2 regions of the Helicovermis profundi genome follow, and region 2 is predicted to be linked to the other one. Evidence: riboswitches for the same ligand, from Rfam matches in the RefSeq annotation. Region 2 holds a riboswitch; the other holds the start of a gene.
What was found. A riboswitch is a leader RNA that binds a small molecule or an ion and turns the genes downstream of it on or off. The one in region 2 is predicted to bind FMN.
Positions count from the first base shown of each region.

Region 1: another riboswitch for FMN. It lies ahead of AACH12_RS01780 (ECF transporter S component); the one in region 2 lies ahead of ribD (bifunctional diaminohydroxyphosphoribosylaminopyrimidine deaminase/5-amino-6-(5-phosphoribosylamino)uracil reductase RibD).

Region 1 is NZ_AP028654.1:420,673-437,830, forward strand. Features, by position in the region: gene AACH12_RS01770 (L,D-transpeptidase family protein) at 1-597, shown strand, start outside; gene AACH12_RS01775 (FAD-dependent oxidoreductase) at 891-2,906, shown strand; FMN riboswitch at 3,062-3,175, shown strand; gene AACH12_RS01780 (ECF transporter S component) at 3,270-3,854, shown strand; gene AACH12_RS01785 (IS1634 family transposase) at 3,994-5,844, opposite strand; gene AACH12_RS01790 (hypothetical protein) at 6,609-6,905, opposite strand; gene AACH12_RS01795 (ATP-binding protein) at 7,074-8,678, shown strand; gene AACH12_RS01800 (HD domain-containing protein) at 8,772-9,338, opposite strand; gene AACH12_RS01805 (BREX system ATP-binding domain-containing protein) at 9,391-10,629, opposite strand; gene AACH12_RS01810 (BaiN/RdsA family NAD(P)/FAD-dependent oxidoreductase) at 10,756-11,955, shown strand; gene AACH12_RS01815 (FeoA family protein) at 12,078-12,299, shown strand; gene feoB (ferrous iron transport protein B) at 12,412-14,382, shown strand; gene AACH12_RS01825 (FeoB-associated Cys-rich membrane protein) at 14,429-14,593, shown strand; gene AACH12_RS01830 (DMT family transporter) at 14,746-15,636, shown strand; gene AACH12_RS01835 (hypothetical protein) at 15,783-17,158, shown strand, end outside.
Region 2 is NZ_AP028654.1:2,088,964-2,106,121, reverse strand. Features, by position in the region: gene AACH12_RS09455 (D-2-hydroxyacid dehydrogenase) at 79-1,038, shown strand; gene AACH12_RS09450 (SulP family inorganic anion transporter) at 1,097-2,596, opposite strand; gene AACH12_RS09445 (hypothetical protein) at 2,764-3,075, opposite strand; gene AACH12_RS09440 (permease) at 3,215-3,748, opposite strand; gene AACH12_RS09435 (hypothetical protein) at 3,745-4,227, opposite strand; gene AACH12_RS09430 (metallophosphoesterase family protein) at 4,514-5,689, opposite strand; gene AACH12_RS09425 (hypothetical protein) at 5,984-7,342, shown strand; gene AACH12_RS09420 (hypothetical protein) at 7,398-7,640, shown strand; gene AACH12_RS09415 (M48 family metallopeptidase) at 7,829-8,536, shown strand; gene AACH12_RS09410 (YwbE family protein) at 8,569-8,763, shown strand; gene AACH12_RS09405 (ankyrin repeat domain-containing protein) at 8,911-9,672, shown strand; gene AACH12_RS09400 (hypothetical protein) at 9,793-10,065, opposite strand; FMN riboswitch at 10,177-10,291, shown strand; gene ribD (bifunctional diaminohydroxyphosphoribosylaminopyrimidine deaminase/5-amino-6-(5-phosphoribosylamino)uracil reductase RibD) at 10,379-11,479, shown strand; gene AACH12_RS09390 (riboflavin synthase) at 11,464-12,102, shown strand; gene AACH12_RS09385 (bifunctional 3,4-dihydroxy-2-butanone-4-phosphate synthase/GTP cyclohydrolase II) at 12,160-13,365, shown strand; gene ribH (6,7-dimethyl-8-ribityllumazine synthase) at 13,462-13,923, shown strand; gene AACH12_RS09375 (HAD family hydrolase) at 13,933-14,586, shown strand; gene AACH12_RS09370 (two-component regulator propeller domain-containing protein) at 14,634-15,599, opposite strand; gene AACH12_RS09365 (ABC transporter permease family protein) at 15,596-17,110, opposite strand; gene AACH12_RS09360 (extracellular solute-binding protein) at 17,123-17,158, opposite strand, start outside.

The DNA of each region.
Region 1 (17,158 bases), 1.5 Mb from region 2:
GATAAGAAAAAAACTATCGGAGAATTTAATGAAAATGATAAAGTTGAGATAATAAAAGACAGAGGAACTACTTGGTATAAATTAAAAAGGGAATCCGACGGATTTGTTGGATGGGTGTATAAAGATAAACTTGAAATTCCAAATGACCCTAAAACAAATGAAAATGAGCTTTCAACAGAGGAAATAGAAAACTTTATTAATAGTAAAAAATACAGTTCTAAAACAAATAATTTTATTTGGGTAAACATTGATAGGCAAAAAACATATATTTTTGATAGAAATAATGAGTCTTGGAAGTTAATAAAAACGTTTACTTCAGGAACGGGATTAAATATTTCTCCAACTGTAAGAGGACTATATGAAATAGGAGGAAGAGGAGATTCGTTTTATAGTGAAAGGTTTAAAAGTGGAGCAAAATATTGGACTAGATTTTATGGCCCGTATTTATTTCATTCAGTAACAATGGATAAGGACGGTAATGTTATTGATCCAACTTTAGGGAAAAGAGTATCTAATGGATGTATAAGATTAAGTGTAGATGATGCGAGTTGGATTAATAAAAATATTTTAGATAAAACGAGAGTTTATATAAATTAGTAGAGAAAATTAAGTAGCTCAATAATGTATTTAAAGTAACACTTAAAAATGGTGTATAAGCTTTGATATAAGTTAAAATTGATGAATCAAAGACCTAGATAAGGATAAGAAAAATGAACCCTATAGAGTATACAATTAAAAAAGTATACTTTATAGGGCATTTTTTTATCTATTTTAATCTAGATTGAATGTTAAATTTTTGTTTATAGTTGACATTATAAATAATAGCTCTTACAATGAAACTACACCCCCTGGGGTACGGGGGTAAAAATATGATGTATAAGGTGGTTTTTATGGAAAAATTAATTATTATTGGCGGTGTTGCAGCCGGTGCAACTGCTGCAGCAAAAGCGAGAAGACTTTCATCAGATGCTCAAATTACAATTCTTGAAGCTGGTGCAGATATATCATTTGCCAACTGCGGGTTGCCATATTATATTGGCGGAGATATTAAAAGTCGTTCAAAGTTGATTTTAGAAAGTCCTGATAGTTTTAAAGAGAAGTACAATACAATGGTTTATCTTCATACAGAAGCGAGAGAAATTGATAGATTGAATCAAGTCGTACATACTGTTGATTTGCAAACTGGTGAAAAGAAGCAACATGAATATACAAAGCTTATTCTTGCTCAAGGTGGAAAACCTATAGCTCCACCAATTCCTGGTGCTGAAAAAGATCATGTTTTTCAACTTTGGACATTAGATGATATGGATAAAATTGATTCATTTATAGCGGATAATGAACCAAAAACAGCTGTTGTTGTAGGTGGAGGATTTATTGGTCTTGAAATGACAGAAGCACTTTCAAAACGAGGTATGAAAGTTTCTGTAGTTGAAATGATGCCACATGTAATGGGAATTATGGAAGCAGAAATAGCAGGGATTATTCAGGAAGAATTAATTTCATATGGTGTTGATATTTATACAAGTAAAGCAGTTACTGAAATCGAAACTAATAGGGTAGTGCTTAATGATAACACAAAAATTGATGCGGATATGGTATTGTTATCAATCGGTGTTAGACCAACCTTAAAACTTGCGCAAAATTCTGGACTTAATATGGGAGAAGCAGGAGGATTATTAGTTGATTCAACACTAAAAACAAGCGATGATAATATTTATGCTGCAGGTGACATGGTTGAGTTGGAACACCGCGTATTAGGAAAAAAAGTGCGTATTCCACTTGCAGGCCCAGCCAATCGACAAGGTCGAATTGCTGCTGAAAATGCACTTGGTAAAAGACATGAATATAAAGGGTCGATTGGTACATCAATCGTTAGAGTATTTGAATCTGTAGCGGGTATTACAGGAATCTCTTTAAAGGCTGCAAGAAAAGAAGGTATTGACGCAGATGCTATTGTCATTCACAAAGAGAATCATACATCCTATTATCCGGGTTCAGAAATGGTGAGTGTACTTTTAGTTTATGATAAGGAAACTGGTAGGGTACTTGGTGGCCAGACTGCTGGTTATGATGGGGCCGATAGAAGACTAGATGTTTTGGCAACTGCTGTAGCAGCAGGGCTTAAAGTTTCCGATTTAGCTGATATAGATTTTGCATATTCACCACCACTTGGTAATGCAAATGATGCAATTAATATGGCTGCTTATGTTGCTGAAAATAGAATGTCGGGTTTTTCTCCTACATTGACAATTAGTGAGTTGGATGTCAATTTAATGGATAAAGAAGTACTGTGGATTGATGTTAGAGATGTTTTTTCATTCAAAAAAACACATGTCGAAGGTGCTATAAATATTCCTCTTGAAATTCTTCCTTCAGAACTTGAAAGTTTACCTAGAAATAAAATGATTCTTGTTTATGATAATACGGGTAAGAAAGGTCATCAGGCACTGCGTACTTTAATTGGTGATGGATTTGAGAATGTACTGAATGTGAGTGGTGGATTTATGAGTCTTTCTAACTACTCGAGATCAATTAAACCAGATAATTTTATTTTAGATTTAATTGATCCAGAGCGCAAGCAACTCGGAGAAGTTGCTACTGCTGAGACAGTAGAAAATTTGAAAGAAGAAGTTAAGCTTGAAGAAACAACTGAACCGTTAGTTATTGATGTGCGAACTAAGTATGAGTATGAATATGGGGCTTATCCAGGTGCAATCAATATTCCACTTGATGAATTAGGTGAGAAAATTTTTGAACTGAAAAAAACAGATAGACATATTATTCTTTACTGTGCATCTGGTGCAAAAAGTGCTTATGCATTAAGATTCCTTATGGACAACGGTATCACAAATGCTGAAAATGGTGGTGGAATTGCAAGAATGATGGCGACTTATAGAAATGAATAAATAAAGAATAAAAATTTCGTTTATAAAGTAGATTGATTTTTATTGATCTTGTTTGACGGTTGAAGAAGTTCTCTAAATTTAAACTCTATTACGTTTTGACAAATTATTAATTTGATGTTATTATACACATGTAAAGAGAGCATCTATATAATTGAAAATTTCTTCAGGGCAGGGTGAAATTCCCGACCGGCGGTATAGTCCGCGAGCCAATTGGCTGATTAGGTTAAATTCCTAAACCGACAGTACAGTCTGGATGTGAGAAGAATATTTATGTGTTAAACTTGCATATAATCCCTGAGAATTTTTTTCAGGGATTTTTTATTTTTTAATATTCCTGAATACTAAAATTTTAGGAGGAAGATTATGAGTAACAAATTTTCATTAAGTACTTTGCTTAAAATAACAATGCTAAGTGCAATCGCGTTTATTTTAATGTTTTTAGAACTGCAAGTACCATTATTTCCAGAATTTTTAAAGATTGATATTAGTGATTTGCCTGCATTAATTGGGGGATTTGCATTTGGGCCACTTGCTGGAGTAATCGTTGAGTTAATTAAGAATTTACTTCACTTATTTAGAACAACAACAGGTTCAGTAGGAGAGCTTGCAAACTTTTTAGTAGGATCAGCATTAGTATTACCAGCAGCATATATTTATAAGGTAAAGAAAAGTAAGAAAACCGCTTTAATAGGATTAATGGTCGGTACAATAAGTATGGCTATAGTTGGTGGATTAGCAAATTATTTTATTTTACTACCTTTCTATCAAAACTTTATGCCGCTAGATGCTATAATTGGAATGAGTAGCAAAGCTAATGGAGCAATAGTTGACATGAAAACGCTTATATTATATGCTATTGTACCTTTTAATTTATTTAAAGGAATAGTTGTAAGTTTTGTAACTTTACTATTATATAAACATATATCACAGCTCTTACATTCAAAATAAAAAAGTTATATTAATGATACGCTTCACCGGCGAAACCAGCCGGGAGGCGCCTGACTTTGGAACATCATTTAACTAAAAAAATGCTATAATCACTTGAAAATCAAGGTTTATAGCATTTTTAAGTTTTGTGCAAAACTCACTACATTTTATTAATTATTTTTGAAATTGTATCCTTAAATGTAATACTATCTTTAAATTTAAATATATTCTTATTTATATCACTTTTTAATAACTTATCTGATATCATATACAATTTGTCTATTCCATAATCTATTTCAGCTAATTTAAAATTTGATAATCCATTTATTATTTCATGTGTTGATAATTTAATTTCAACCTTCTTTAATTTGTATTCCAATAATCTTTGAAGGACTAGGGCTACATAACAAACAAGGAAATGTGATCTAATACGTCTTGATTTAAAGTGATATACAGGTCTTGCTTCTATGTTCGTTTTTAATATCCTAAACGATTCCTCAATTTTATAAAGTGACCTGTATGCTTTCATAATCGATACTGGATCCATAGCTAACTTGTTTGTAACTATATAAAAATATCCAAAATTTTCTCGTTCTGCTGATATTTTTCCTTCATCTATTTCTACTAGTATTTTTTCTTTAGGATTTTCAGTAGCTTTGTAATATCTACTCTTTGATTTGGCAGTTGCATTTTTTGTGAAGTCTTTTAAATTTTTCTGAGCCTTTTCAATTGTCTTTTTTTGCTTAATCATTTCACGTTCTTTGTATAAATCAGAATATTTCTTGATTACCAACTCTTTATAATTTTCACCTTCATGTGAAGCTGTTCGAATAGCTGTGATATAACCACTTCTATATTTAGAATCTTTCCCAGATGTAATATTCCAAGTTTGATCAAACTTTGTCTTTTTAATTTTATCAGGAACTGAACTAGACTTTGAACCAACAATATAATTTAAACCTTTGTCTCTAATCATCTTTAGATTTTTTTTTGAGTTTAAGCCTCTATCTGCAACAATGACAATATCCTTTATTTTATAATTATGGAGGACATCATCAATAACCTTTTCCATTGTATGAAGTTCATGTTCATTTCCTCTAAATAGCTTATATGAGATTGGAATCCCATCAGAATCAATTAATAATCCCATTACTACTTGTGTTTCATTTCTTTTATTGTCTTTACTCATTCCACGTTCTCTAAGTTCATCTTCAATAAATGACTCAAAGTAATAAGTTGTGCAGTCATAAAGAGCAAATGACATATTTCTTTCTGGTATAATTTTATCTATAGTTTTATTAAGATGCTTAAATAATTTGTTTTCAGTCAATTTAAAATTCTCATCATACGATTCTGTAAGTACATCAATCTCTTGTAAAGTATTGTTGATATTTGATTCTAGTATCTTTTTAACTTCATCATCTACAGTTGATATAAGAGCATTCATATCATTAATAACTGTACATTTTTCAGATAATTCTTTTGATTTATGTTTATTAAATCCAGAAAAAACATCTAGACTTGAGTAAATATTGTCATTATTTATGAAACTGAAATCATAAAGAAAATCATCTTTTCTTTTAGCTACTTCATGTTTACTAGCAGGATTAAATAATCGTCCTAATATTTGATAAAACATCATATCACTAAAGTTATACTCTAGTTTAGAGTCTTTAGTTAATTTGTTAAAAAATCTAGGTAACTTCAACTCATTAAAGATTGATAGATATGGTAAATAGCCAATATTTTTATTATTAAGAGAAAGTTTTTGATTAGCTATAAAATCTTTAAATGATTTAAATCCTTTAGCTTCTTTTTCGAACCTAATCATTTCTTTTAAATCAACTTCTGCTTTTGCTAAAGCTTTTTTTCCTTCTTTTGAATTTAAGTCATGTGAACCATAGCTTTTAATCATTATTTTTTTTGATTTTTTAGTTTCAGGATTTCTAATCCCTTTAGCAATAGAAATATAATATTTTCCATTTCTTGATTTAGATTTACTAATATACATACATATTCTCCTTTATATATATTATACATCATTTCTTTCCTCACGGCAAGTTGTGAGGAAAGAAATACAAAAAAATAATGAGAAATATTGAAATATCAACAATAACTCATTATTAGTTGCAAATTTATGTTCCAAAGTCAGGTTATATAAACATATATCACAGCTCTTACATTCAAAATAAAAAAGTTATATTAATGATACGCTTCACCGGCGAAACCAGCCGGGAGGCGCTAATCATTAATATAACTTTTTTTCCGTTTAGGTTCAAAACCTAAGAGAAAAATGCAAAGATGATACGCTTCACCGACAAAATTAGCCGGGAGGCGCTAATCATTAATATAACTTTTTTTCCGTTTAGGTTCAAAACCTAAGAGAAAAATGCAAAGATGATACGCTTCACCGGCAAAACCAGCCGGGAGGCGCTAGTCATTAATATAACTTTTTTTCCGTTTAAAGGTAGCAAAAAATAAAAAATAAGGGAAAGCGCCTTCCAGCCGAATTTGCTGGTGAAGCTTTCAACTATACAGTAAAAAAACTAGCAAAAAATAAATAATAAGGGAAAGTTCCTTCCAGCTGAATTTGCTGGTGAAGCTTTCAACTATGCAGTTAAAAAAACTGGCAAAAAATAAAAAATAACGGAAAGCGCCTTCCAGCCGATTTTGCTGGTGAAGCTTTCAACTATGCAGTAAAAAAACTAGCAAAAAATAAATAATAAGGGAAAGCGCCTCCCAGCTGAATTTGCTGGTGAAGCTTTCCCTTATTATTTATTTTTTATTCATTTGTGACATAAAAGCCATAGCCATTTCAAGTGCTTTAACTAACTCTTCTTTAACGAGTGTCATTGACTCTTCTTCAGTTCCTTCTTTAACAGTAAGGCGGATTATATTTTTACCAATTTCTAGTTGTATGAAATTTTCTTTTAGTATTTTTTCAGCGCCTTCTTTTAACATCTTTTTATTATCAGCTTCCGTTAGATAACTAATAAATTGATCTTGAATTGCCACAAGAATTCTTTTGTTTTCATCTAGCTTTATGTACTTTACAAACATATTCATTTCCATAATATCACTCCTATTTATATTTCTTTTTATTAAAAAATCATTAATACTTATAACTAACTAAGTATAGCATGAAAATATGAATAATTTTTTAATAAAATGATTATTAGGTATTTTCTTGGTGTATATATATTAAGTAGGCAATAAAATATATAGAATGGAGTGAACCCTTTGATAGAAATCGAAGAAGATCTAGTAAAAAAGAATGACAATTGGGAGATTTATTTAGTCGGATTAAGTGAATTAAATAAGAAGAATATCAGTGACAAACTTGAAACTAAAAAATATTTAAACAAAGATTTTTTAGTTAGAGATATTAATAATGAAAGTATATATGATGAAATAGGTAAATATTATCCGGCTGTTATTATTATTGAATTAACTGAATATCATAAAAAAAATAATTTATGTCTTGATATCATTAAATATATTAGAAGGAAAATTAAAAATAATTGTACTCAAATATTAATTAGTTTAAGCGAAGATAGTGAATTAATTGAAAGTGATGTAATTATAGAATATGATATTAATGGTATTATAAAACATGGCGATTTATTAAATGAAAATTTATTTATCTCTATTATTTCATCAATAAAAACGTATAAAGTTATGTTTGAACTTGGAGAATCTAGGAAAAAACTTTTGAAAGCACATAAAAAACTGATTGAAAACAATCAATTTAAAAGCAATTTTTTTGCTAAAATGAGTCATGAAATAAGAACACCTTTAAATGGTATTATGCTGACAACAGAATTATTAAAAGAAGAGAATTTAAGCGTTGAAGTTAAAGAATATGCTGATCTAATAGATAAATCAACTAAAAGATTACTTCCAATAATTAATAATATTTTAGATTATTCTAAATTGGAAGTAGGAAAATTAAAAGTTAATAATAAAATTTTTAATATTAAAGATGAATTTATAGAGCTAGTTAATAATTTTAGATTAAGTGCGGAATATAAGAATATAGAACTCTACTATTCATTAGATTTAGAAATGGACAAATCTCTTATTGGAGATGTAGGTAAGTTCAGGCAAATACTTACAAATTTATTAAGTAATGCATTAAAATTTACAGATAAGGGTAAAATTTCTATTGAATGCAAAAAAATATCAAGTAATAAAAAAAATGAACTTTATAGATTTTCGATTGAAGATTCAGGAATAGGTATTCCAAGTGAGAAAATAAATAAAATATTTAATTTGTTTGAGCAAATTGATTCAGATAGAAAGGGAACGGGGCTAGGACTCGCTATTTGCAAAGAATTAGTTTCGCTAATGGGAGGGAATATTAGAGTAGAGAGTTACTACGGAGTAGGAAGCAAGTTTGTGTTTGATTTACCATTTAAAGTTAATGAAAAAATTGATATTGATGAAAAAGAAGTAAAAATTTACAAACCAAATTACTACAATATGAATAAAATTCTTATTGCAGATGATGATGAGTGTAGTATTAAAGTACTTAAAAAGTTACTTGAAAAAATAGGTATAGCGTCTGATGTTGCATCTGATGGTTATGAGGTGATTGAAAAATTAGAAAAACATGATTATAAAATGATACTTATGGATATTGAAATGCCAAGATTAAATGGATATGAGGCAACGGATATAATTAGAAAAGACATGATGAATTATACTATACCTATAATTGCAATTTCTGCATATGCAAATAAAAAGAATTATGAAGAAGCCTTAATAAAAGGTCTTAATGGATATGTTGTTAAACCGATAATTCACACAGAATTAATTGAAATTATAGATAAATATATTAGATAAAGATTTTTTTTACCAAAATAAAAATATAATCTATAGAAAATTATTAATATTTTTTATAGATTATATTTTTTATTTTAAAGATAGAATACTTTATTAAATTAAACTTAAATTTATTTTGACTAGTTCTTTTTCTCTTTCAGATAAAGAGTTAATAATTATTTGTATGTGTTCGGTAATTTCTATTCCAAGTTCTTCAGCGCTCATAAGTATTTGATCCCTATCAACAGCACGAGCAAAAGCTTTATCTTTTAATTTTTTCTTAATAGATTTTACTTTTAATCCTTCAAATTTGGTTGGTCTTACCAAAACGCAAGCTATAACAAAGCTTGAAAGTTCATCGACTGCATAAAGAGTTCTTGCCATTTTTGTAAGCCTAGGTGTATTCATAGAATCTACATGGCCCATTACTGCATTTATTAAACTTTCGGGATAGCCTTCTTTTTTTAGTATTTTAATTCCTTCTTCAGGATGTTTATCGGGATATTTTTCATAATCTAAATCGTGAAGAAGTCCTACAATTCCCCAATATTCAACATCTTCTCCAAAATGTTTTGCGTATCCTCTCATACTAGCTTCAACAGCCAATGCATGTTTAATCAAGCTGTTTGATTCAACATGTTCATATAAAAGTGATATTGCTTTTTCTCTATTTTTTTTCATAATAAACCTCCACTTGCATTTCAAACTTCAAGGAACAAAATTTTACTAGAAGCTAAGAAATTAATGTGTTTTTAAAAATGTATTTTCCATTTGATTTTGAGATTGCTAGGTTTTTCTTATACAATTGATTATTTGGATTTTCAGAAACAACGTCAAGTATTTCTATATATTTTATTACAAAAAGTCTGATCGATAAGTTATTTATATCATACCCTTCTTTTTGATATGTAAGCAGCACCCAATTTTTTAAAGATTCTGCAGAAGTTTTCATTTCAAGAGGGTAAACTCTTGAGTAGACTTCCGCTATTTTTTCTGCTAATAATTTAAAATCAAGAAATGATAAGGGCGTTAATTTCATAATGGTACTTCTATAAGAAGTAAAATTATCTGTACCCGTATTTATACCAAGTCTCTGTGATAATGCAGGATATGATTTGAAACCTTTTTCTTCATCGTATAATAAAGTGTTAGTTGTGGTTAAAGCTAAGAATGTCTTTTCAATTTCGGAAGAAGAAATTAGGTCAATTAGTAACCTTAAATTTTGATAAGACGCGTTTCTTATAGTTATATTTTCATTTATTAGCAAGTCAAATTCATCTATTAATATTACTAACCCTTTATAACCCATTAAATCAATTAATTTTATAAATGCTTTTAAAAAATCAAGAGAATTCAAGTTATTAATTTGACCGACTAGATTTATTTCTTGTTTTAATTCGTATGGAATATTTTTTTCACCTGTAATCCATTCCATAATAGTGTTGGATATTTTTGTTTTCTTTTGAATTTTTGCTCTTATATAAGTTAAAAAAGCTCTAGCAAAAGCGCTATTATATCTTTCAAGTTCACCTACTACATAAGAAATTTCTTTTGAAGCACTACCTTTAAAAGGTGAATTTTGTAAATTGTTAATCCAAAGATTAAATAAATCATCAAAAGAAGTGTTTAAGCCTTCTCGTGATTTAACAAATAAATTATGCATTAAATTATAATAGAAATCATTTAAATTATTTAAATTGAATCCTTTTTTTATGTGAATATAGGATACAATAAAATCTTTATTTAATGCTTCTTTTTTTAGCATGTTTAAAAGAAATGTTTTTCCGCTTCCGTAGCTGCCAGAAATAACTTTAACTTCACTTACACCTTTAGAAGTGTTTGTTAAACATTTGTTAAGTTCGTTAATTTCTTTATCTCTGCCGGTTTCAAGTGGATTAATATGAATGAAAGGAACAACACCCATTTTATATGAATTTAGAATTTTTATATATTCTTTACTATTGTAATCCAAAAAATCACTCCAAAACTTATTGGTCATTATGTTATAAAATTATTATAACACTTTTTTATAATGTACTCCAAAAGTTATAGTATAATAATAGATAAATATAGAATAATAATTAAAAAGAAGGTAAATATGATGTATGATGTAATAATAATAGGTGGAGGAGCAGCGGGTGTTTTTTTAATGAATTTATTAAAACATAAGAATGTACTACTTATTGAAAAAGAGAACAAATTAGCAAAAAAACTACTTATATCAGGAAAAATGCAATGTAATTACACTCACGGTGGCGATATAAAAGAGTTTTACGAAAAATATGGGAAAAAAAGATCTTTTGTAAAAAAAGCTTTATATAATTTTTCAAATGAAAAAACTATTGAATATATGAGAGGACTTGGATTGGAATCAATTGTTAGAACTGATGGAAAAGTATTTCCTAAATCTCTAAATTCTAATGATGTCTTAAATGCATTAATTAATAATGTTAATACTAGTAAAATAAAACTTTCTGAAAATGTATTTAAAATTGAGAAAAAAAAAGACTCTTTTATTGTTGAAACTAATAAAGATAGATATATTTCCAAGAGTATTGTAATTGCAACAGGTGGTAAATCATACGCTCTAACAGGTTCAAGTGGCGATGGATACAAATTTGCAAAAGAATTTGACATAAAAGTTACAAATTTAAAACCAGCATTAACACCAGTTTATATAGATAACTTTGATTTGATTACTTACGCTGGAATAGCATTTAAAGATATTAATATTGAGCTTTTTTGTGGAGATAAGTTAAAAAATGAGATAAATGGAAGTCTATTAATTACCCACAAAGGATTTTCTGGTCCGGTAATTTTAGATAACTCAAGATATTTTGATTCTGGAGATATATTAAAAATAAATTTTTCTAAAATGACAAGTGAAAAATTTGAAAAAAAAATAATTAAGGAATCAAATGAAAATGGTAAAAAATTATTAATTACCTTTATGCGTGAAAATATAAAAAGTAGTAGATTGTGTGAATATATACTTGATAAGGCTAAAATTAAAAAGGATATAAAACTTTCTGAAATAACAAAAAAAGTTAGAAAAAACATTGTTAAATATTCGACTAAAATAACCTATAAAATAAAAAATATTGGTGATTATAATATTGCTATGACAACAAGTGGCGGAGTGGATCTTAGTGAGATTAATTCTAAAACAATGCAAGTAAAAAAAATTAATGGCTTGTACTTTATAGGAGAAGTACTTGACGTAGATGGTGATACTGGGGGATATAATATACAGTGGGCGTTTTCCAGTGCTAAATTATGTGCTAGTAATATAGAATAAAGCGTTTTAAAAAAAATTGTTAAATTCATAACTTGCTATTGACAATGACTCTCATTAGTATTACAATTAAGTTGAAGATAGATGATAATGAATATCATTTTAAAAGTCTTGGAGGTGTTATTATGCCATTAAATATGATTGATTCGGGAAAAAATGTTATTTTAAAAGGAATTACAAGAGGTTCAAGGTTAAAAAGAAAATTACAAGATATGGGATTAACACCTGGTGTTAAATTTAATGTAGTTTCAAATCATAGAAATGGTCCTATGATTGTGGATATTAGAGGAACTAGATTGGCTCTTGGTAGAGGTGTAGTTTCGAAAATTTTAGTTGATGAGTTTTAGTTTTAATTAAACTAATTATTATATACTATTAATCTTTTGTTATAACTTTAGATTTTTAGTATTTTTTATGCAAAATATGTGAGAATGATTCTCAAAATACAGAGGTGTGTTAATGGATAATATTAAATTAGCTTTATTAGGTAATCCTAATTCAGGAAAAACAACTTTATTTAATGCTCTTACAGGTGCGAATCATTATGTTGGTAACTGGGCGGGAGTAACAGTTGAAAAAAAAGAAGGAAATCTTAAATATAAGGATAATGAAATAGTGGTTACTGATCTCCCAGGTATTTATAGCATTTCTCCTTATTCCATGGAAGAAAAAATATCTAGAAATTTTATAATAAATGAAGGATGCGATATTGTTATTAATATTGTTGACGCTTCCTTTATTGAAAGAAATTTACTTTTAACACTTCAACTCTTAGAACTAAGAAGGCCCATGATAATAGCGCTTAATATGATGGATGAAGCAGAAAAGAAAAACATTAAAATAAATGTAAAAAAACTGTCTGAATTGATGGGCATTCCAGTTGTTCCTATTATAGCGAAAGATGAACATGGAATAGATGTTCTTTTAGAAACTATTGTTAATTACAATTATGACAAGAAAAGTGATTTTTTGATTCAATATGAAAAAATAGTAGAAAATGAAATTGATAATATTGCTCAAAGGCTTGAAAAACATGATTTAAAACATTATGAAAAAAGATGGCTTTCTTTAAAACTTCTTGAAAAAGATGAAGAACTTATTGATATATATCCAAATTTTAATGAAGATAAGGAAGTTGATTTTGAAGAGATAATAACTAAAACGAAGTTTGATTATATAGATTCGCTTCTAAAAAAAAGCACAAAAATTCCGGAAATTAAATTTGATGAAAAAAGTAATTTTGTAGATAAAATACTTTTAAATAGATTTTTAGGAATACCTATTTTTATGGCTATGATGGCTTTTGTATTTTATTTGACTTTTAATGTGGGCGGAATATTTCAAAATTGGTTAGATATATTTTTTAGTAGCTTTCTTTCAAATGGAGTCACAAGTATATTGACTTCACTAGGTGTTTCAAGTTTAGTAATTTCTCTTATTGTTGATGGGATAATAGCAGGTGTTGGTGGAGTTCTTTCCTTTGTACCTAACATTGCAATATTATTTTTAGCTATTTCAGTACTTGAAGACTCTGGTTATATGGCAAGAGTTGCTCTTATAATGGATAAATGGATGGTGAAAGTTGGTCTAAGTGGTAAAGCTTTTATACCTATGATATTAGGCTTTGGATGTAATGTTCCAGCAATTATGAGTACACGTTCGCTCGAAAATGAAAAAGATAGATTGCTTGCAATACTAATTAATCCATTTATGTCATGTGGTGCTCGTTTTCCAGTGTATGTATTATTTTCATCTATATTTTTTCCAGGTTATGAAACATTAGTTATGTTTTCTCTTTATGCACTAGGAGTGGTAATGGCACTGGTTTTTGCATATATTTTTAGAAGAACATTATTTAAAGGTGAACCAACTCCCTTTATTATGGAACTTCCGCCTTATAGAATTCCAACTTTAAAAGCACTTTATATCCATGTTTGGGAAAAGGTAAAAGATTATATTACAAAAGCTGGAACGGTTATTTTTGGTGCGGCAGTAGTTCTTTGGATCTTGTTAAATTTTAACTTTACAGGATTAGTACCAGTTGGAGAAAGTTTTGGAGCAAGTATAGGTAAATTGATTGCACCATTATTTATTCCACTTGGTTTTGGAAATTGGCAATCTGCACTTTCACTTTTGTCTGGTGTAGCAGCAAAGGAAGTAGTTGTAGCTAATATGTCTATATTATTTGGTGGTGCAGATGCTAGTATGGACGTTTTAAAAATTAATTTAAGTGGTTATTTTACTCAGCTTTCAGCATATTCTTTTATGGTTTTTGTATTACTATATACTCCTTGTATAGCGGTAATCGCTGTTATAAAGAGAGAAACAAATTCATGGAAGTGGACAGGATTTAGTGTGGTTTATCAAATTATAGTAGCATGGTTTAGTGCCATGTTAGTATATCAAATAGGAAGTTTATTTATTGCTTAGAAACATTATTGTATTTTTAATATGCAATTAAAAAGGAAGTGTTATTATGATAGGTACAATGATTAGTATTTTTATTGTAGTAGTTATATTAGGGTACGCAGCCTATACAATATATAATAATATAAAACTTCAATCAAAAGGAAAATGTGTAGGATGCTCTAAAGATTGTGGAACATGTAATATTGCTGAAGAATATATAAAAAAAGACTAGTTTGTATTTATTAATAATTCTAATAGTATAGTTGCTTATGCGACTATACTATTTTTTTGCTTTAATAAAAAACACTGACAAAAAAAATTAGGGTATGCTATAATTTAACTTGTTAGAATTGTAGTTAAATAACAAAGTATATGGAGATTATTATGAGTGATAAAAAAATTGGTTCAATAGCAATGCTTATAACAGTAATAATTTGGGGAGTTTCATTTGTAAATATTAAGGTAGCTGTAGCGGTGCTTCCTCCAATGACACTTGGTTTTCTTAGATTTTTATTAGCGAGTTTTCTTTTATTTATTTTTGTAAAAGTTAAGAAACAAAATTTATTTATTAATCGTAAAGATTATTACTTATTAGTTATAGCGGGAGCGATTGGAATAACTGCGTATTTTTATTTTGAAAATAATGGAGTAAAGATTACAACGGCTTCTATTGCTTCTTTAGTAATAGCTTCCATTCCTGTACTTTCAACAATTGCAGAGAGTGTAATATATAAAACAAAAATCACTTTTAAAAAATGGATGTGTTTAGTATTATCTATAATAGGAGTCTTACTAATAGTTGGTTTTGATTTTAAAGAACTTGTTTCATCCGGTTTTGCTAGAGGATACATTATGATGTTTATGGCAGCCATTACAGCGGTAATTTATGCAGTAGTTACAAAACCCTTGTTTAAAAAATATAATCAACTTTCTATTGTTTTTTATCAGTCTCTTATAGGAACTATATTTTTTATACCCTTTGCTGCAATTGAAAAGACAAATTGGTCTTTAGTTGATAGTAAAATTATATTAAATGTTTTAGCGCTTGGAGTATTTGCGTCTGCTATGGCTTTTTATCTTAATTTAGTTGGTTTAAAGCATCTTGGAATATCTAGATCAGCTGTGTATTTAAATATTATTCCAATTGTTTCAGTTGTTGTTTCAATGATTTTTTTAGGCGAAACGATTACATTAATGCAATTAATTGGTGGAATTTTGGTTATTATATCAGTTTATCTTATTAATAAAGTTGACGTAAAACACTTAGGGGTTTAATAGTAATAGATTTTAAACAATAATCCAAAAGACATATAAGCTTTTAAAAAGCTTATATGTCTTTTTTGCATAAATTAAGTAACAATTATTAAAATAGAACCGATATAGTAATTAGATAAAATCGTTTAATTATAGAGGTGGATATAATGAAAATTGCAAATAGCTTTTTAAATAAATTAAATATATTAAACTCTGAAAACAAAAATAATTCTGCAAAGAAAAATATAGATAGTGATAGCAGTTTTAAGTATAAAGATATTATAAATAATTTACAGAGTGAAAAACAAAGCGGCATAAAAGAAGCGCTTAGAAAAATGGATAGAGCAAATATAAGCGTTGATAAAACAAGTGCAAATGAAGTAAATAATTTTTTGAAAAATTCTAAAGGCTCTTTGGAGTCAAAGCTTAAAACTATTGATATGGCAATTTCAAAAGATGTTGATTTAACAGAAAAAAATCTTAGTTCAATGAACTCGGCTATAAACAGTGAAGCAAATAAAGCTGACATGATTGAGAGTTTAACTAATAGTAGTAGTGAAGATATTGCTAATTTAAAAAATGATGATGCTATAAAAGCGGTAAATAAATTAAATTTAGATGATAATATAAAAGAAAAAATTATATCAGAAATTAAAAACGGGTCTTCTTTAAAAGAGGCAACTGTAAAAGTATTAGAAAGTGAATATGGTCTTAAAATAGATCTTAAAGGTGAAATGAATATACTTATCAATGATTCAGGAAAAGAATCAAAAATTATATCGTTTAAAGATATGCTAAAACTAGTAAAAAGACTTGAAAAACTTAAAAGTATTGTAGATTCATTTGATATGGAAAAACTTAAAAAATTAATAGTAAACTCGAATATAACTAGTGATAAATTAATAAAAAGCTTAGATAAAATAATTAGCTTAAGTGAAAGTAATACTAAAATCTTAGAAAATAGTAAGGGTGATTTATTAAAAAACGAAGTTAATATTATCTTAAATGGATTAAAAAATATTAGTGATGATGTAAATTTGATAGTTAAAGAGACAGAAAATAAGTTAGATTCTATAGGAGAAAATAAAGAATTAGATAATATTGAGAATATGTATAATAATGACGAAACTAAGGAAAATGACTTTAATATCAAAGAAAATGAATTAGAAAAGAATTTAGAAAACATTGAAAATTTTATAGATGAGATTAATAATTTAATTGCTGATGATAGTAATGTACTTAATAATTTTATAGATGAAAGTAATCTTGAGAGAAAATCTGATGTAAAAATGTTTCTTAGAAAAGAGATAACAGCAAAAATAATAGAAGTTAAAGACGAGTTTCAAAAGAGCAAATCTTTAATATCAGATAATCTTGAAAAAGCAGTTAATTCAAACGCTACAAGTAAAGAAAAAATAACTGATATTATATCGAAAGCTATTGAAAAACTTGATAATATAGTTATGAAAAGCGATATAAATCTTTATACAAGCATGAAAAATGAAAGAGATTTAATAAAAATGTCAAGTGATCTTAGTGATGC
Region 2 (17,158 bases):
ATTATGTTTTCTAAGATTCAGTGGGAGTAAAAACTCCCTCTGAATCCAAGAAATTCATTTATTAAAAGAGGAGAATATATGAATATTGTAATTTTAGATGGATATACATCTAACCCAGGTGATTTATCTTGGGAGGGTTTTAATAAATTTGGTCAAGTAACTGTATATGATAGAACTAGTGATTCACTTGTAATAGAAAGAATAAAGAATGCAGAAATTATTTTTATTAATAAGATTAGTATTACTAAAGAAATAATGAGTAATTCTCCAAAACTAAAATATATTGGGGTTTTAGCAACGGGATATAATATGGTTGATATAGAAGGTGCAAACCAATATGGAATTACAGTAACAAATGTACCGAGTTACAGTACGTCATCAGTTGCTCAGTATGTGTTTGCACTTCTTCTAGATATTTGTCATAAAGTTGAACTTCACTCTGAATCAGTACATAAAGGTGAGTGGTCAAAAAGTTTAGATTTTTGTTACTGGAAGACTCCACAAATTGAACTTAGTGGAAAAACTATTGGTATTATAGGTTATGGTAAAATTGGGAAGAAAACTACAGAAATAGCTTTAGCATTTGGAATGAAAGTTCTGATTTATAATCGTTCTAAGGTTAATGAAGTTGAAACGAACTTTAAAAAATTTGTATCACTTGAAAGCCTATATAAAATGTCTGATATTATTTCTCTTCATGTTCCATTGTTCGATAGCACAAAAAATATAATTAATAATGATTCCATTAAACTCATGAAAAAAGGCGTAATTTTAATTAACACTTCACGTGGAGGCTTAATAGATGATAAAGCTATTGTAGAAAATTTAGAAAATGGAAAAATTAAAGCGGCAGCAATTGATGTAGTAAAAGAAGAACCGATTTCTAAAGATTCAATTTTGCTAAGAGCTCCAAATTTAATAATTACACCCCATATTGCATGGGCTCCGCTTGAAGCAAGAGAGAGACTTATGAAAATTGCTGTTAAAAATCTAGAGACTTTTATTAATGGAAATGCAATTAATGTTGTAAATAATTAGGAAAAATAAAATGCCAAACACTTTTTACATGTAAAAATAACTGTTTGGCATTAAAAAATTATGCTAATTCATCTGTAGCAACATGATATTTTGGATCTTCGATAATATTAATTTCTACAATATCCTTAGCGTCATGTAGTAGTTGACGACATTCTTGGCTTAAGTGACGTATATGAATTTTTTTACCATTTGTCAAATAGCGTGTAGTAAGCGAGTCAATTGCAGCTATAGCTGAATGATCATGTACATGAGAATTAAGAAAATCTATAATAACCTCATCAGGATCGTTTTTTACATTAAATAGATCCATAAAGTTTTTAATTGATCCAAAAAATAGTGGTCCGTCTAATAGATAAATTTTAGTATTATTTTCAATTATTGTTTTAGAACTAATATGTTTACCTTTTTTCCATGCGAAAGAAAGTGCTGAAAGTATGATTCCAATAAATACTGATACAGCCAAATTTGTAAATATAGTTATTATTGACACTACTATTATAACTAGTGCGTCAGTTCTTGGTATTTTATTTATCATTTTGAATGTTTCCCATTCGAAAGTACTTATTACTACTATGAACATAATACCTACTAATGATGCTATGGGAATCATTGAAATTATATTAGAGCCAAACATAATAAATACTAAAAGAGATAAGGCAGCTGTTACGCCAGAAGATTTTTTTGTACCTCCAGATTGGATATTTAACATACTTTGACCAATCATAGCACATCCACCCATTCCGCCAAATACACCGCAAACCATATTAGCGGTGCCTTGAGCTATACATTCTTTATTTCCATGACCACGTGTATCGGTTGTTTCATCTATTAAATTCAAAGTCATTAAGGATTCTATTAGTCCAATTACTGCCATAATTAGTGAATATGGTAATATTGTTTTTATTAAATCAAAATTTAATGTTACATTTGGTATATGAAAAGTTGGAAGTCCACCAGAAATTGTTGCTAAATCTCCTACAGTTTTTGTAGGAATTTTAAATATATTTGAAATCACAGTAACGGTTATAATTGCAACTAATGTAGATGGTACAGCTTTAGTGAGTTTTGGAAAAAATTTTATAATTACCATTGTCAAAACTATTAGACCAACCATAATAAATAACTCTGAGCCTTTAAGCCACTCGTTTCCAATTTTGAATTGTTCAAATTGAGATAAAAATATAATCATTGCAAGTCCATTAACAAAGCCTATCATTACTGGATGAGGAACGAGTCTAATGAATTTTCCAAGTTTAAGGACTCCCGCGAGTATTTGAAAGATTCCCATTAATATGACTGCTGCAAATAAATATTCAAGACCATGTGATAGAACTAAGGCTACAATAACTACAGCTATGGATCCAGTAGCCCCGGATATCATTCCTGGTCGACCGCCAAATATTGATGCTATTAATCCAATAATCATTGCGCTGTAAAGTCCAATTAATGGATCTACACCAGCTACAAATGAAAATGCGATTGCTTCAGGTACAAGTGCTAATGCTACAGTTATTCCAGATAATATGTTGTTTTTTAATGAAGAATTTATTGTATTCATTTATTAACTCCTTTAGAATGTTTTTGATACGCAAGTATCTAGTCTAACACACTATTTTAGATTAAACAATTTAAAAACATTAAAAATAAAAGAATTAATTACTTTAACGACAAAAAATGCCCTATTATAGTCTAAAAGAGCATTCGCATAAGATACATATTTGATTTTTATTTGCTGATATATAACTTGTTGAGAATCTCTTTATCATTACTTGAAACGGTGAAATTTTCTAGTACATACATATATGCATCTTCATGGCTATTGCCAGATTTAATGTATTTTACTGATTCATTAAAAAGCGTTTTTGATTTTTTTTCTATATGTGCTAAATCCATGCCCATTTGAGAAAGCTTAACATCATTGCGTTGACAATGTTCTACTCTTTTTTTCTTTAAATCTCTTAAGACGTTATTATAATTATTTGTTAGTCTTTTATTAGTTATAGTTGACTTATTTTTCGATTTTGAAAATAGACCCATTTGAACACCCCCTTAAGAAATATATTATTACAATTACATGTTTTTGACAAGGTTAGATACGAATTAATAAAAACCCCTTAGCAAGTGAAAATGGTAAGGAGTTTTTTGTATTTGTGATTGTTCGGTTGAAACTAATAAATTATTTATCATTTTTAGGTAATGCATAATTATGTTTTTCTAGTAATCTACCTAATAAAATTCCAAAAATAAGAACTAGCGGAATTGAAGCAATTATGCGAATTGCACTATATTTAATTCCTAAAAAAGTTGATTCAAAAAGAATCATTGGAACGCGTCCTATTCCAACTGCTCCAAGAAAAACAAGTATTACTGTAAGACGAGCTCCTTTTTTATATAAGGAATGAGCAACTGGAAATGCTGGTAAAAGTCCTCCGGCCATTGGAGCTGCAAGTATAAATACCCAAAAGAAACTTTTAATACCACCATTTTTACCAAGATGTTTTACTATTGTTTCTCTTTTAACCCAAACATCAAATAGACCTATTAAAATAAAAATGGGCGGTAATACTTTAAGCATTTCAAATGAAAAAGATTTAAAATTATTAGCAATTTCTATACCCGGTGTAAATTTTATGAATACTGAAATTATAAGAAAAATTATAAAAGCAATAAATATAATAGTTTTTGTTGAAAGTATTTTTAATTTATTCATATTAACCACCCACTTGCATAAGAGAAAACTATAGCAACAATAAAAGAAATAATTATACTAGTTAAATTTCTTAGAATTGCAAATTTTTTGCCAAAATATGTACTTTCGATAGGAAATGTCATAATTCCAACCATCATAAGAGATGTTGCAAATGCAGCAATCACACTATATGATACACCGTTTTCTAGTAGCAATTTGCAAAGTGGATATACAATTGGCCCAGGCATTACTGTTATTGATCCAATTGTGAGTGCAGAAAAAATAGCTGTGTAAGATTTCGCTCCGCCTAAGTATTTAACAATTGTTTCGTTAGGTAGCAAAAATAAAACAATAGATATTGCTACAAGTATTGAAACAAAGGTTGGGGTAATCTTCCAAAGTTTTTTTGCACCAATTTTGAATGCTTTTTTTGTTTTTTTAGAATCAATAAAAAATGAAATAATTACTGAAACTATTGTCAAAATGTATATAAATTGCAATAGTATTCCTCCCTTAGATAGATGCAAATAATATTTTGTAAAAGTATTATTTGCATATTTATTTGATTAATATAAATTATATTAATACTAATTTTTCTGAAAACTGATTTTATCCGATGCCTTAGAGTTCTAATACCCCCACTTCTTAAAAAAGTGGGGGTATTAGAACTCTAAAAAAGGCCCTGGATTATGTTTTCTAAGATTCAGTGGGAGTAAAAACTCCCTCTGAATCCAAGAAATTCATTTATTAATGTAACATAAATATTTTTAATTTACAATGAGGTATTTATATTCTTAAATAATTGGTGTTTCCATTTGATATTGATACTACTTTTGGAGTAACTCCTTTGTAAGCACTTGAAGTGTTTTTTACATACATCATATTATCTCCAGTAGAATACACACTAATTAAATTAGATTCAAAATATTCTTTAATGCCATTTTCTTGTACTTGATGTCCTCTATAGAACTTATCTATATCGATATAATTTTTATAGGTCTCAAAGTCTTGTTTTGTGTATTTAAATCTTCCTAAATTTAGGTGTAAATCAGCTTGTTCGTCTTCAATGGGATCAGACCATATTATATTTTGAACTATTGATTTATCAATACTGTCAAGTATTTGATCGTTAGTTAAATCACTAAGACATTTTATATATTCGTAGTGAGTCTGTTTAGTTGTACTTGGTCTAGGTATTCCTGCATGGCACGTTAAATGTATTTTTTCATTTGCTTTAAAAACTGCTATTATAGCTAATGAGTTAAAAAAATTAAAATAATCACTAATAAAGGGTTCGATTATATTTGGATTATTTTTTTCTAAATTTTTTAGATATAGTGGAAAATAATCATTTTTGTCTTCATCTTCGGGCACTTTATAGGGTGTTTTTACTTGACCGTTATTTTCAATAAAACCACCATCATGATTTCCTCGAAGAAGATATATATTATTTGGAAAGACGTATTTGAGTAAAAGAATTAAATCTATTGTTTTTAAATGCTCTTTTCCACGGTCAACATAGTCACCCATAAATATAAGTCTAATGGGCTCTTTATGAGAAATCATTTTGTAAAAATTACAAGCTTCTAGTATTGATTTAATACTAATAGGATCAGAATGAATGTCTCCAATAATTATAACTTTTTCTTTATCACATTTTGGTAAAATATAAATTCTGTTAGCTCTACAAATTGTGGAAGTTTTTTCTATAATTTTTTTGAAACTTAATGTATTTTTTAAGTCTTTAGAAAGTATAAATGAGTATTCATTTCTTTGAATTTTTTGAACTTCAAACATTAAATCTTGTTGATCATTTATAATTTTTACAAGTTTATTAGAATTAACATCTATATTTTTCCATCTATATTCAAAATATGTTTCAATAGTTCTAAGTGTAATTTCATCAAATAAATTTTCTTTAACACCTATTTTATAGTAGTTTAATCTTGATATGTAATTCACGGGTGCTCCTTTAATGATTTAGTAGGATGCTCTTTTATTAACTTAACATAAAATGACTATAAATTGTAGTATCTATAATAAAAATAGTATTTATAATTATAAGTAATATAAAATTTTAGAGTTAGTTTTAAAAAAAAGAATATTTACATAAGAATTTGGATATATATATAAAAGAATTTGGTATAATAAAATTGTTTTATTTAATTGAGTGTGTAATTGAATTAATACTTTTTTTAATATGAAGATAGAAAGGAGGCGTATGTCAAGTGTTATATTATTTGGCGTGCAAACGATATGAATAGAATAACAAGTTTATGCTTAATTATAGCAATGATATTGATTAGTGCGTTAACAAATGTTAATTTTGCTACAGATATTGATGCCTATCTTGGCAAATGGAATTGCCAAATTAAAGAATTTAAGCCAGTCGATTTAGGTGATTTGAAAATTCAAATGGAAAAAATAATAGGAGAAAAAATTCCGTCTGATCAATGGAATCAAATGAAAGTAATGCTAGAAAGTTCAATAAATTCTACAATTAAAGATGTTAAAGGAGAAAAAATTGTACTCGATATTTATGATGAGTATAGTAAAGGCATTAATGTTGATATCTTGGTAAATGGTAAATTTACATCTCACTCAATAGGTGCTGAAGAAAAAAATGGAGGTTTACTTTTTTATATGAATAAATTTATAAATGAGTATGTAAAAGCAGATACCTCAATGTTTGTAAAATTGGGACCAAGTAATATGATTACTGGTCAAACTGTAATTAGCCAAACTTTAAGTGCAAATGGTTTAGAATTAAAAGTAAATTCTGTAGTTAGTTTTTCAGGAGTTAAAATGGCTTCTTCGCTAACAGATAATGATGAAGGTACACAGCAAACAAGTGAAGTACAGCCAGAGTATGGTGAAAGTGGCGAAAGCGAGTCTTCAGATGAAATTAATAATACAAATAAGGTAGAAGCTAGTAGTAATGAGCCAAGTGGTAATGAGCCAAGTGGTAATGAATCGAGTGATAATAAGCCAAATGATAATGTGTCAAGTAGTGAAGAATCAAATGGTGGTGAATCAACTAATAATGGTTCTTATAGTGTTGACACAAATAATTCAAATAATAGCAATGAAAATGACAAAACTATTACTGATAAAGTTGAAGAAGGTACGAAGGGATTTGCTGATATTATTTCTAAAGTTTCTGAGTTTCTTCCTAATCCTGAAACAATGGGAAAAGTTCCACTATTAGATTTTCTCGTATTTTCTTATGGTGTTGATAAAGATTCAAAAGATAACGTGAAGCTAGGTGATAGCGAAAAATTTGCTGAGAAAAAAGCATTTTGGGGAAATATAGTAGGTGCTGGCCCAATTGGTATGGTTCCTAAAGCTGCAGATTTGGTATTAGAGCTTACAAAAAAAGTTGGATTTGATTTTGATTTTTCTTTTGAACAAACTGTTAAAGGAGTCAATAATTTTGCATTTGATATGTTTAGTGGTGATAGTAAGGCAAATATAGACGAAATAAAAGATCGTCATAAAAAGAATTATTATGGTGTAGTCGGTGGATTTGGTGTGTGGATATCGAGTACAATTAATGATTTTTCTAATATGGGTAGTAAATTAAATAATGAAATAGATAATATGGATGACAATTAATAAAAAAAAGAAGTATTCTATGCAAATTAAATATAAGCTATAAAAGGAGCTGAATATGAGCGAAAATAATGAGAATGAAAATTATTCGATTGAAAATACAAAGCTGGAAAAAGTTTTATCGGTGCCAATGATTTTATTTTTCTTATTAATAATGGCTATACCAATTATTAATCTACTTATGTCTTTTAGGTGGTCTTTTAAGAAAAATATAAATAAGAATTTAAAGAATTTATCAAGAGTGTTTTTTATGATTTATATAGTAACTCTTATTATATATGTGTATATAGTAATTTCTTAAAAAGCTAAAAGGCCAAATTTTCTATGTTTAGAAGATTTGACCTTTTAACTATAATAGAGGTTAAAACTATTCTAAGTAGAATAATGTATAATATTGATATAAGTGAAAAAAATTGATTAAATAGAAGTAATAATATCTAATTGATTCAGTATATTGTTTATGTAGAGTAAATTTTTAAGGAGAGTAAAGTGCAGATAGTGCATAATGAAGAAATAATAGAATTTAGTGTTAAATATAGCAAAAGAAAATCTTTGCTAATCAGTGTAATTCCAACAAATGAAGTGAAAGTTACTGCACCTCTAGGAGTTTCTGAGGAATTAATAAAAGATAATGTTAGAAAAAAAGCAGACTGGATTCTGAAAAAAATAAATCAATTTAATGAAATAGATTTTGAAAAAATCGAAAAAAAATACGTTAATAATGAAATTTTTCTGTATTTAGGTAAAGATTATTTTTTGCAAATCAAAGATGATGTTCCATATAAAAAAGCAAAAGCTAAATTAAAGGGTGATAATATTATTATTTATACACCTTCAAATGATAAACAAATCATAAAAAAAGCAGTTGAAGATTGGTATAGAAAAAGAACAAAAGAAAAATTAGTAGAACGCATTAATTATTATCAAAAATATTTTGATGTATATCCAATAAAAATTGTTTCTAAAATTCAAAAAAGACGATGGGGAACTTGTACATCAAAAAGAGAAATATATTTTAATTTAAAATGTGCAATGCTTCCAATGAATATTTTTGATTACGTAGTTGTACATGAACTATGTCACATGGTTCATATGAATCATAAGGAAAAGTATTGGTCATTGGTAGAAAGTATAATACCTGATTACAAAGAAAGAAAAGAGTGGCTTAAGATAAATGGTCATAAGATTGAGCTATAATTGGAATATAAAAGTTGTAGAAAGAGGGGCTTATGGACGGAAAAAATAGAGTAAATATTAAAATTGGCACTAAAGTTAATGTAGTTCAAAAACCACATCAGCCTACAGGTCAATTAACAGAAGGCATTGTTAAGAAAATCCTTACAAATTCAGCAAGTCATCCACATGGAATAAAAGTAATGCTTGAAAATGATATAGTTGGTAGAGTTAAGGAAATAATAAAATAGAAGTGAAATATAAAAAATTAAGGTTTTAACTTGGATTGTTACAATCGGAGTAAATGAGTTTCTAGATAATATTGATGTAGTAGTGGTGGGTAAGCTTATGAAGATATTGGTGTAAATGATTATTTTTTATTAAAGAGGGGGAAGATAATGCTTGAAGGAAAAATGGCTTTTTTAGGGTTTGGAATTTTAATAGTAGTAATCGTTTTAATAGCGAGATTTATTAAATCAATTATTAAAGCTGGAGAGGAAGAATTAAAAAAAGAAAGAGAAAAAATTCTTTATGAAATGGAACTTGGAAACTTAAATTCTTATGATGAATTTGGATATACACTTCTTATAAGAGCAATTCATTATGGCTTTACAGACCTTGTAAAAAAACTTATAGAAAAAGGCGCTAATGTTAATTATAAATCTTCATCTAATGCGTATCCTATTCATTATGCTGCTTCAAGTGGTGATGAAGATATAGTTAGGCAACTAATTAATAATGGAGCTGATGTTGATGCGCTAGATAAAGATGGAGTTACTGCACTTATGATTGCTGCAAGAATGGATAATAAAAAAATAGCAAGTCTTCTTTTAGAAGAAGGTGCTGATGTTAATAAAACAGAAAAAATAAATGGTTATTCTGCTCTTATTGATGCAGCTAAGAATGCTTCTTTTAATGTATATGATGTTCTTATTAATAATGGTGCAGATGTTTTCATTAAATCTAAAAGTGGTGAAAACGCATATGAAATTGGAGATAGGTTCTTAGCATCTAATTTAGGTCCAAGTCAGGAAATAAATTTTAATAAAACAGAAATGATTATAGGTCTTGGATATTTAATTAGAGGTAAGTCTTATGAAATAAGAGAGTATGTTCGAGATGATTTTAATGATGATTTTCAAAATTATGATGATGAGTGATTGTGAATTTATGATAATAATATAAAATAAACATAAAAAATCTTTAATATATTTTATATTAAAGATTTTTTATGTTTATTTTAGAATTTATTAAGAAATCTATTCTTCTTTATTTAAACTTTATTCTTCTGAAATCTTATCATCTTGAGCTACTTCTTTTTCACCGTCTTTTTTAAGAGAATCATTTAGAGCTTCAATTTTTTTATTAAGTTCTAAAATTTCATTTCTTAATGTTACCATTTCCTCAGATAGTTCATTATTTTCAATAAACGAATCAGCAATTAAAGTTTTTTTAGATCTAATTTCGCCTTGAAATTTTAAAATTTCCGCTTTAACTTTTGTAAATTTTGTTCCATCATTTAAACCTTTTTTTACAACATCCATAAATCCCATAGTCTAGCCTCCTAATTAGTTATATGTTATTTATATCCTTTGTAAATAACTTTTAAACAATAAATTAAATTTGATATTTTTATAATTATATGTTAAATTGAATTAAATAAATATTTACTTCAGGGCAGGGTGTAATTCCCTACCGGCGGTGATAGTCCGCGAGCCGAAAGGCTGACTTGGTGTAATTCCAAGACCGACAGTATAGTCTGGATGGAAGAAGTAGTGCTACGCTTTTTTTGTGCGTTTTAAACTCTGAGGAAATTTCTTTAGAGTTTTTTTGTTTTTTGTAAAGGAGGGTATTTTGGAAAAATATATGAAACAGGCTTTAGAGCTTTCTAAAAAAGGATATGGAAGAGTTAATCCTAATCCTCTTGTTGGAGCTGTTATTGTTAAAGATGATAGGATAATTGGAAGTGGTTATCATATGTATTTTGGCGGAAATCATGCAGAAATAAATGCAATTAATAATGCAAGTGAGAGCGTCGAAGGCGCTACTATGTATGTAAGTCTTGAGCCATGTTCACACTTTGGTAAAACTCCACCATGTGCAAATCAAATTATTTCAAAAAAAATTAAAAAAGTTGTTATTGCTATGTTGGATCCAAATCCGTTAGTTGCTGGTAATGGTGTGAAAATATTAGAAGAAAATGGTATTGATGTTGAAATAGGTATGCTTGAAGATGAAGCAAAAAAAATTAACGAGGTTTTTGTAAAGTACATTAGTAGGAAATTACCTTTTGTACTAATGAAAACCGCTATGACTTTAGATGGGAAAATTGCAACCTATACTGGTGATTCAAAGTGGATTTCGAGTGATCTTTCTAGAGAATTTGTACATGAAATTAGACATAGATATACGTCGGTAATGGTTGGAATAGGAACTGTTATATCAGACAATCCTTCTCTTTCGGCGAGAAGAAGTAATAATGAAAGTATACAACCTATTAGAATTATTGTAGATAGTCACGGGAAATTACCACTGGATTCAAAAATCGCCTTAACTGCAAAAAAGAATAAAACTATTTTAGTTACTACTTCTATGCTATTAATAGAAAAAGAAAATAAAATTAAAGAAAAAGGAATTGAAATATTAAAAGTATCAACTGAAAATAATCGTGTTAATTTGAAAGAAATGATTAAAATTCTCGGTGAAAAAGGAATTGATAGTATTTTGCTGGAGGGTGGTTCTACTCTGAATTTTAGTTTTTTAGAAGAAGGTATAGTTGATAAAGTTATGACCTTTATTGCACCAAAAATTGTTGGCGGAGCTAGTGGTAAAACTCCGGTAGGTGGGAGAGGAATTCCTTTAATTAAAAATGCAATAGATGTAAAAAACATAAGTGCCAAAGTTTATGGAAAAGACATTTTACTAACTGCTTATATAAGGGAGGAAGATTCTTGTTTACAGGATTAGTAGAGGAAATAGGAAAAGTAAAAGAAATTGCTTCTGGATCATTAACGATTGAGGCAAAAAAAGTATTAGAGGGTGTAAAGATTGGTGATAGCATTTGTGTAAATGGTATTTGCTTATCTGTCAATAATATTACATTAAATTCTTTTACAGTTGATGTTATGCCTGAAACTTTTAGAAGAACAAATTTAAAAAATATTAAAAAAGCTAGCTTTGTTAATTTAGAAAGAGCAATGGAAATAGGGTCAAGGTTTGGTGGTCACATTGTTTCAGGGCATATAGATGGCACATCAGAGATTGTTAATTTTGAAAAAGAAAAAAATGCTAGCTGGATAACTTTAAAGGCAAGTAAAGATATACTTAAATATATTATATTAAAAGGATCAGTAGCAATAGATGGAGTTAGTTTGACGGTTGGAGAATTAGAAGAAGATTTATTTAGAGTATCTATAATTCCCTTAACAAGTAAAGATACAACGCTTTTAACTAAGAGAGTAGGGGAATTCATTAATATAGAATGCGATATAGTCGGGAAATATGTAGAAAAACTTATGAACTTTAATAGCTTTAGTGAAAAAAAATCTGTGATAAATAAATCTTTTTTAGAAGAGAATGGATTTATGTAGAAAATTTGCTATTTGTTTTTTAAAATAATAAAATGTTTAATTTTTGTGGGAGGATTTATGAGAAAGTTTAATACAATTGAAGAAGCGATTGAAGATATAAAAATTGGTAAAATGGTGGTGGTTGTTGATGATGAAAATCGTGAAAATGAAGGTGATCTTCTAATGGCTGCTGATAAAGTTACAAAAGAATCAATTAATTTTATGGCAAAGTTTGCTAGGGGGCTTATATGTGTCCCCCTTATAGAGGAGAAGGCAATTAAGCTTGGACTAGATCCTATGGTAGTAAATAATACTGATCCAAAAGGAACTGCATTTACAGTTTCTTTAGATGACTCTGATGCTACAACAGGGATATCAGCAAAAGAGAGAGCCAATACAATAAAAAAAATGACGAATCTTGATGCTGGTAAAAACGAATTTACAAGACCTGGCCATATTTTTCCGTTGATTGCTAAAAAAGGTGGAGTTTTAGTTAGAGCGGGCCATACAGAAGCTGCGGTTGATTTGGCAAAAGCTGCTGGATTATCTCCAATGGGTGTTATTTGTGAAATTATGTCGGAAGATGGTTTAATGGCTAGGGTTCCTGAATTAATGAACTTTAGCATAAAACACAATCTTAAAATAATAACAATCGAAGATTTAATCAAATTTAGAAGTAAAAATGAAACATTGGTAGAAGCAGTTTCAAAAGCTAAAATGCCAACTAAATATGGTGAATTTGATATGGTTGGCTATGTAAATAAAATTAATGGTGAGCATCACATTGCTCTTGTTAAAGGTGAAATTAATAAAGATGAATTAATTTTAGTTAGAGTACACTCTGAATGTTTAACGGGTGATGCGTTTGCTTCACTTAGATGCGACTGCGGAGAACAATTAAATAAATCAATGCAAATGATAGAAGAGGAAGGAAAAGGTATTCTCCTATATATGAGGCAAGAAGGAAGAGGTATTGGTTTAATTAATAAGATAAAAGCCTACTCTCTTCAAGACAATGGAATGGATACTGTAGAGGCAAATATTGCACTTGGATTTCCGGAAGACATGAGAAGTTATGGAGTAGGTGCGCAGATACTTAATGACTTGGGTGCAAGGAACATTAAACTTATAACAAATAATCCTCTTAAAATATCAGGACTAAGTGGTTATGGATTAAATATTGTAAAGAGAGTGCCGATCCAAATGAATCATAATGAAAAAAATGAATTTTATTTAAAGACAAAAAAAGAAAAAATGGGACATATACTCGAATTTGCTAAATAAATATATTAGTTAAAATTTAATTTTTTAGATTAAAAAACTTACTTTGTATTTTAGTGATTATTATATTAATTAAAATAAATTTGGAGGAAAAATTATATGAAAGTTTTAGAAGGTAAATTAGTTTCAGATGGGAAAAAATATGGTATTATTGTAGCAAGGTTTAATGAATTTATCGGAAGTAAATTGCTCTCTGGTGCAAAGGATACACTTATTCGTCACGGTGCAAAAGATGAAGAAATTGAAATAATATGGGTGCCTGGAGCATTCGAAATTCCTTTAGTTGCAAAAAAACTTGCTACTAGTGGTAAATATGATAGTATAATTTGTCTTGGTGCAGTTATTAGAGGTGCAACGTCTCATTTTGAATACGTTTCATCTCAGCTAGCAAAAGGAATTGCTTCGGTATCAAATGATACTGGAATTCCAGTCATATTTGGAGTTTTAACGACAGATTCAATTGAACAGGCTATCGAAAGAGCAGGTACAAAAGCTGGAAATAAGGGAAGTGATGCTGCTCTAACAGCTATAGAGATGGTGAACTTACTAAGTCAAATATAAGGTGGTATTATGTTTAAAAATATAAAAACAATATTTTTCGATTTTGATGGAACTCTTCATAATGGTAAAAAAGTATATATTCCTGCTTTTAAAGAAGGTTATAAGTACCTAGTTGAAAATGGTTATGCTGATGAAAAAGAATTTTCAAGCCAAGAAGTTGCTATGTGGCTTGGCTACAATGAAAAAGATATGTGGAATACTTTTATGCCAAATTTGCCTGAAAGTATACAAAAAAAGGCCAGTAAGATTATTGGTTCTACTATGGATAAATTAGTTGAAAAAGGTGAAGCATCGCTTTTTGATGAGTCAATCGACACTTTAAAATATTTAAAAGAAAAAGGTTATACTCTATTATTTTTAAGTAATTGCACTGAAAGTTACAAAGATTTTTCTATTATAAATTTTAAACTTCAAGACTACTTTGATGATTATCTTACTGCTGAAAGATTTAATAATATTCCTAAAGAAGATATTATTAAAAAAGTTATGTCAAAGTATAAGATGGATATGGTTATGATAGGTGATAGATTTCATGATATAAAAGCGGGAAAAGAAAATGATTTATATACAATTGGTTGTTCATATGGATATGGGAGTAAGGATGAACTTAAAGAGGCGGATACTATAATAGCTTCAATAGGGGAACTGAAAAATATTTTATAAGTAATTTAGTGTAATGATAGTATAAAAAATGGGAAAGAGTAATTTGTTTACTCTTCCCATTTTGATAGACCATTTCGTGTTCCAAAATAAATATTATTTTTGTACTTAATTATTGATTTGATTTCATTGTGGGGTAGACCATCTTTATTAGTATATATTTTTTTTACTTTACCATTCCATATAGCTAAGCCGCTATATTCAGAACCTATATAAAGTTTGTTAGCGCTTTTATAAATACTTCTTACTTTTTCTCCAGCAAATCCATCTTTACGTCTCCATAACTTTTCTATTTTCCAAGTAGAATTATTATAATCAAATTCTGTCATCCCTCCAGAGTTGTACATACCACCTGCAAAATAGAGTTTGTTTTTTTCTTTTAATAGACTTGTTATATTTATTGTAGCAAGTTCGTCTTTATAATACTTTATCTTGGAATCTTTGATTTTAGTAATGCCTCCTCCTCTTACATTGTAAGATGCTAGCCATAAACTTCCATCATCTGTCCTAGTAATTACATTAACGTTATTGCTCAGTAATCCATCTTTTTCTGTCATTATATTTCCACTCATAGTTTTAGGATTAAGGATTCCAAGACCACTAAAAGTTCCTATATATATGGTGTCTTTGTTATTATTATTATCTTCATAAACACATAATATTCTTGTATCAGGTAGCCAATTTTCTCTGTCATCGAAGTAAGTTTGTGTTTTATTTGATTTAATTATTATTAAACCGTTCATTCCTCCGACATATAAATCCTTGTTACTAGAGACGAAAAGAGTATGTATTATTGAAAGTGGTTTAATAAGTTTTACTAAGCTTATTTGATTATTTGAATCCATGACGTATAATCCCTCGTTGGTAGCTAAATATAGTTTATCTTCATATTCAGCCATGGTCATAATATCAAGAGTATTATCGATTGTTTTAAAATGACCATTAGGGTTAGCTTGTTTTTGACATCCATTTAGTAGTAGAGATGAAATTATCAATATTAGTAGTATTTTTTTCATAAATTATCCTTTGTTTTGTCTATATGATTTAAAATAATAATGAGAAAAGAAAAAAACAGTATTAGTGCAAAAATCATGATAATAATTAATAAAGCAACCATATCACTACTACCATAATGTAGATAATTATAGATTGTGATTGTTATGGTAGATTTACCAGGTGGAACGACCATTATTGATCCTGGTAGTTCTCCAATCATTAATATGGTAACTATAAAAAAGTTACTTAATACATAGTATTTAACGTATGGCCAAATAACTTTATACATGATTTTATAAGAACTACTTGTATTTAAAATTGCTATATCAATAATTGAAGAATGTATATTGCTTATACCTATCCATATAATTAGAAATGCTACTGCTAAAAAACGAATAGTTAGCATATGAACAATCGGTAAAATTGTATTATACAAACTAGTGTTAAGTAGCAAATCGATTCCTTGGTATAGAGAATTAATCATAAGTCCAGTAAGTGTTCCTGGAAGGCTAAAGAAAAGAATAATTAAAAATACAAGTAGTTTTCTAAAAAATACATTTCTTATAATTTTATAATTAAAATAATAGGCTAATAAACTACTTATAAAAGCTGCTATAATAGCTGAAGAATGTCCAAATACCAAATCACCTACTATAGAAGAATTAAAGTAAAAATTTGAGGCTTGGGATATATTTGAATATATAATTACAATTAATATTATTCCTATAATGCTAAATAAAAATAAATTGCTAATAATAGAATGCTTTTTAGTATGTTTGAACAATATATTTGATTGATTTGAAAAATCTACATCTACAGTATTCCAAGTTTTAAATATATAAGTAACTAATAATAAAGAAATAATAATCATTGGAAAACTTACAATTAAAGGTGCTTGAAGAGAACTTTTAGCAGCAAATATACTCATAATTTCAATAGGGTAAGTATTATAAGCAAATATTGATGGTATAGTATAATCATTTATTGTAATAAGTGTTAGTAAAACTAGTAAAATTTTCCCTGGGTTAATCATTAGATTTATTAATACTTCAAAATATGCTTTTTTCTTATTAACAATTAACAGTAGGTCTTCAAAATAAACATTTGGTATGCTATTAATAAAAAATAACCAAACGCTAATTGAAAGTGGGAGTAAATAAAGACTTTGCAGGCCAGTGCTTATTAAAAATCCAGATAAAAATGGAACATTGAATATTGATTTTGAAATACTTAAAGCTATATATGAATAAAAATAAGGTGGAATACCCATTAAAGATAATATGGCAAAACTAATTATTTTTGTTTTTTTATATTTTTTGAGTATTTGTAGTGCAATTAAAGCACCTATAATGCATGTGATTGTACTAACTGAAAAACCATATACAAGGGTTTTTATGATTATTAAAAATCTTCTGTATGAAAAGATTGACCAACTACTATGACTAGTTAAGAGTACATAAGTAAGAGAAGAAAATACAGGCAAACTTAGTATAGTAATTATGATAATGAATATTATATTTTGCTTTTTCATATATTTCTCCAACTAATTTAAGAATAATTCGGTCATATCATTTTGTGA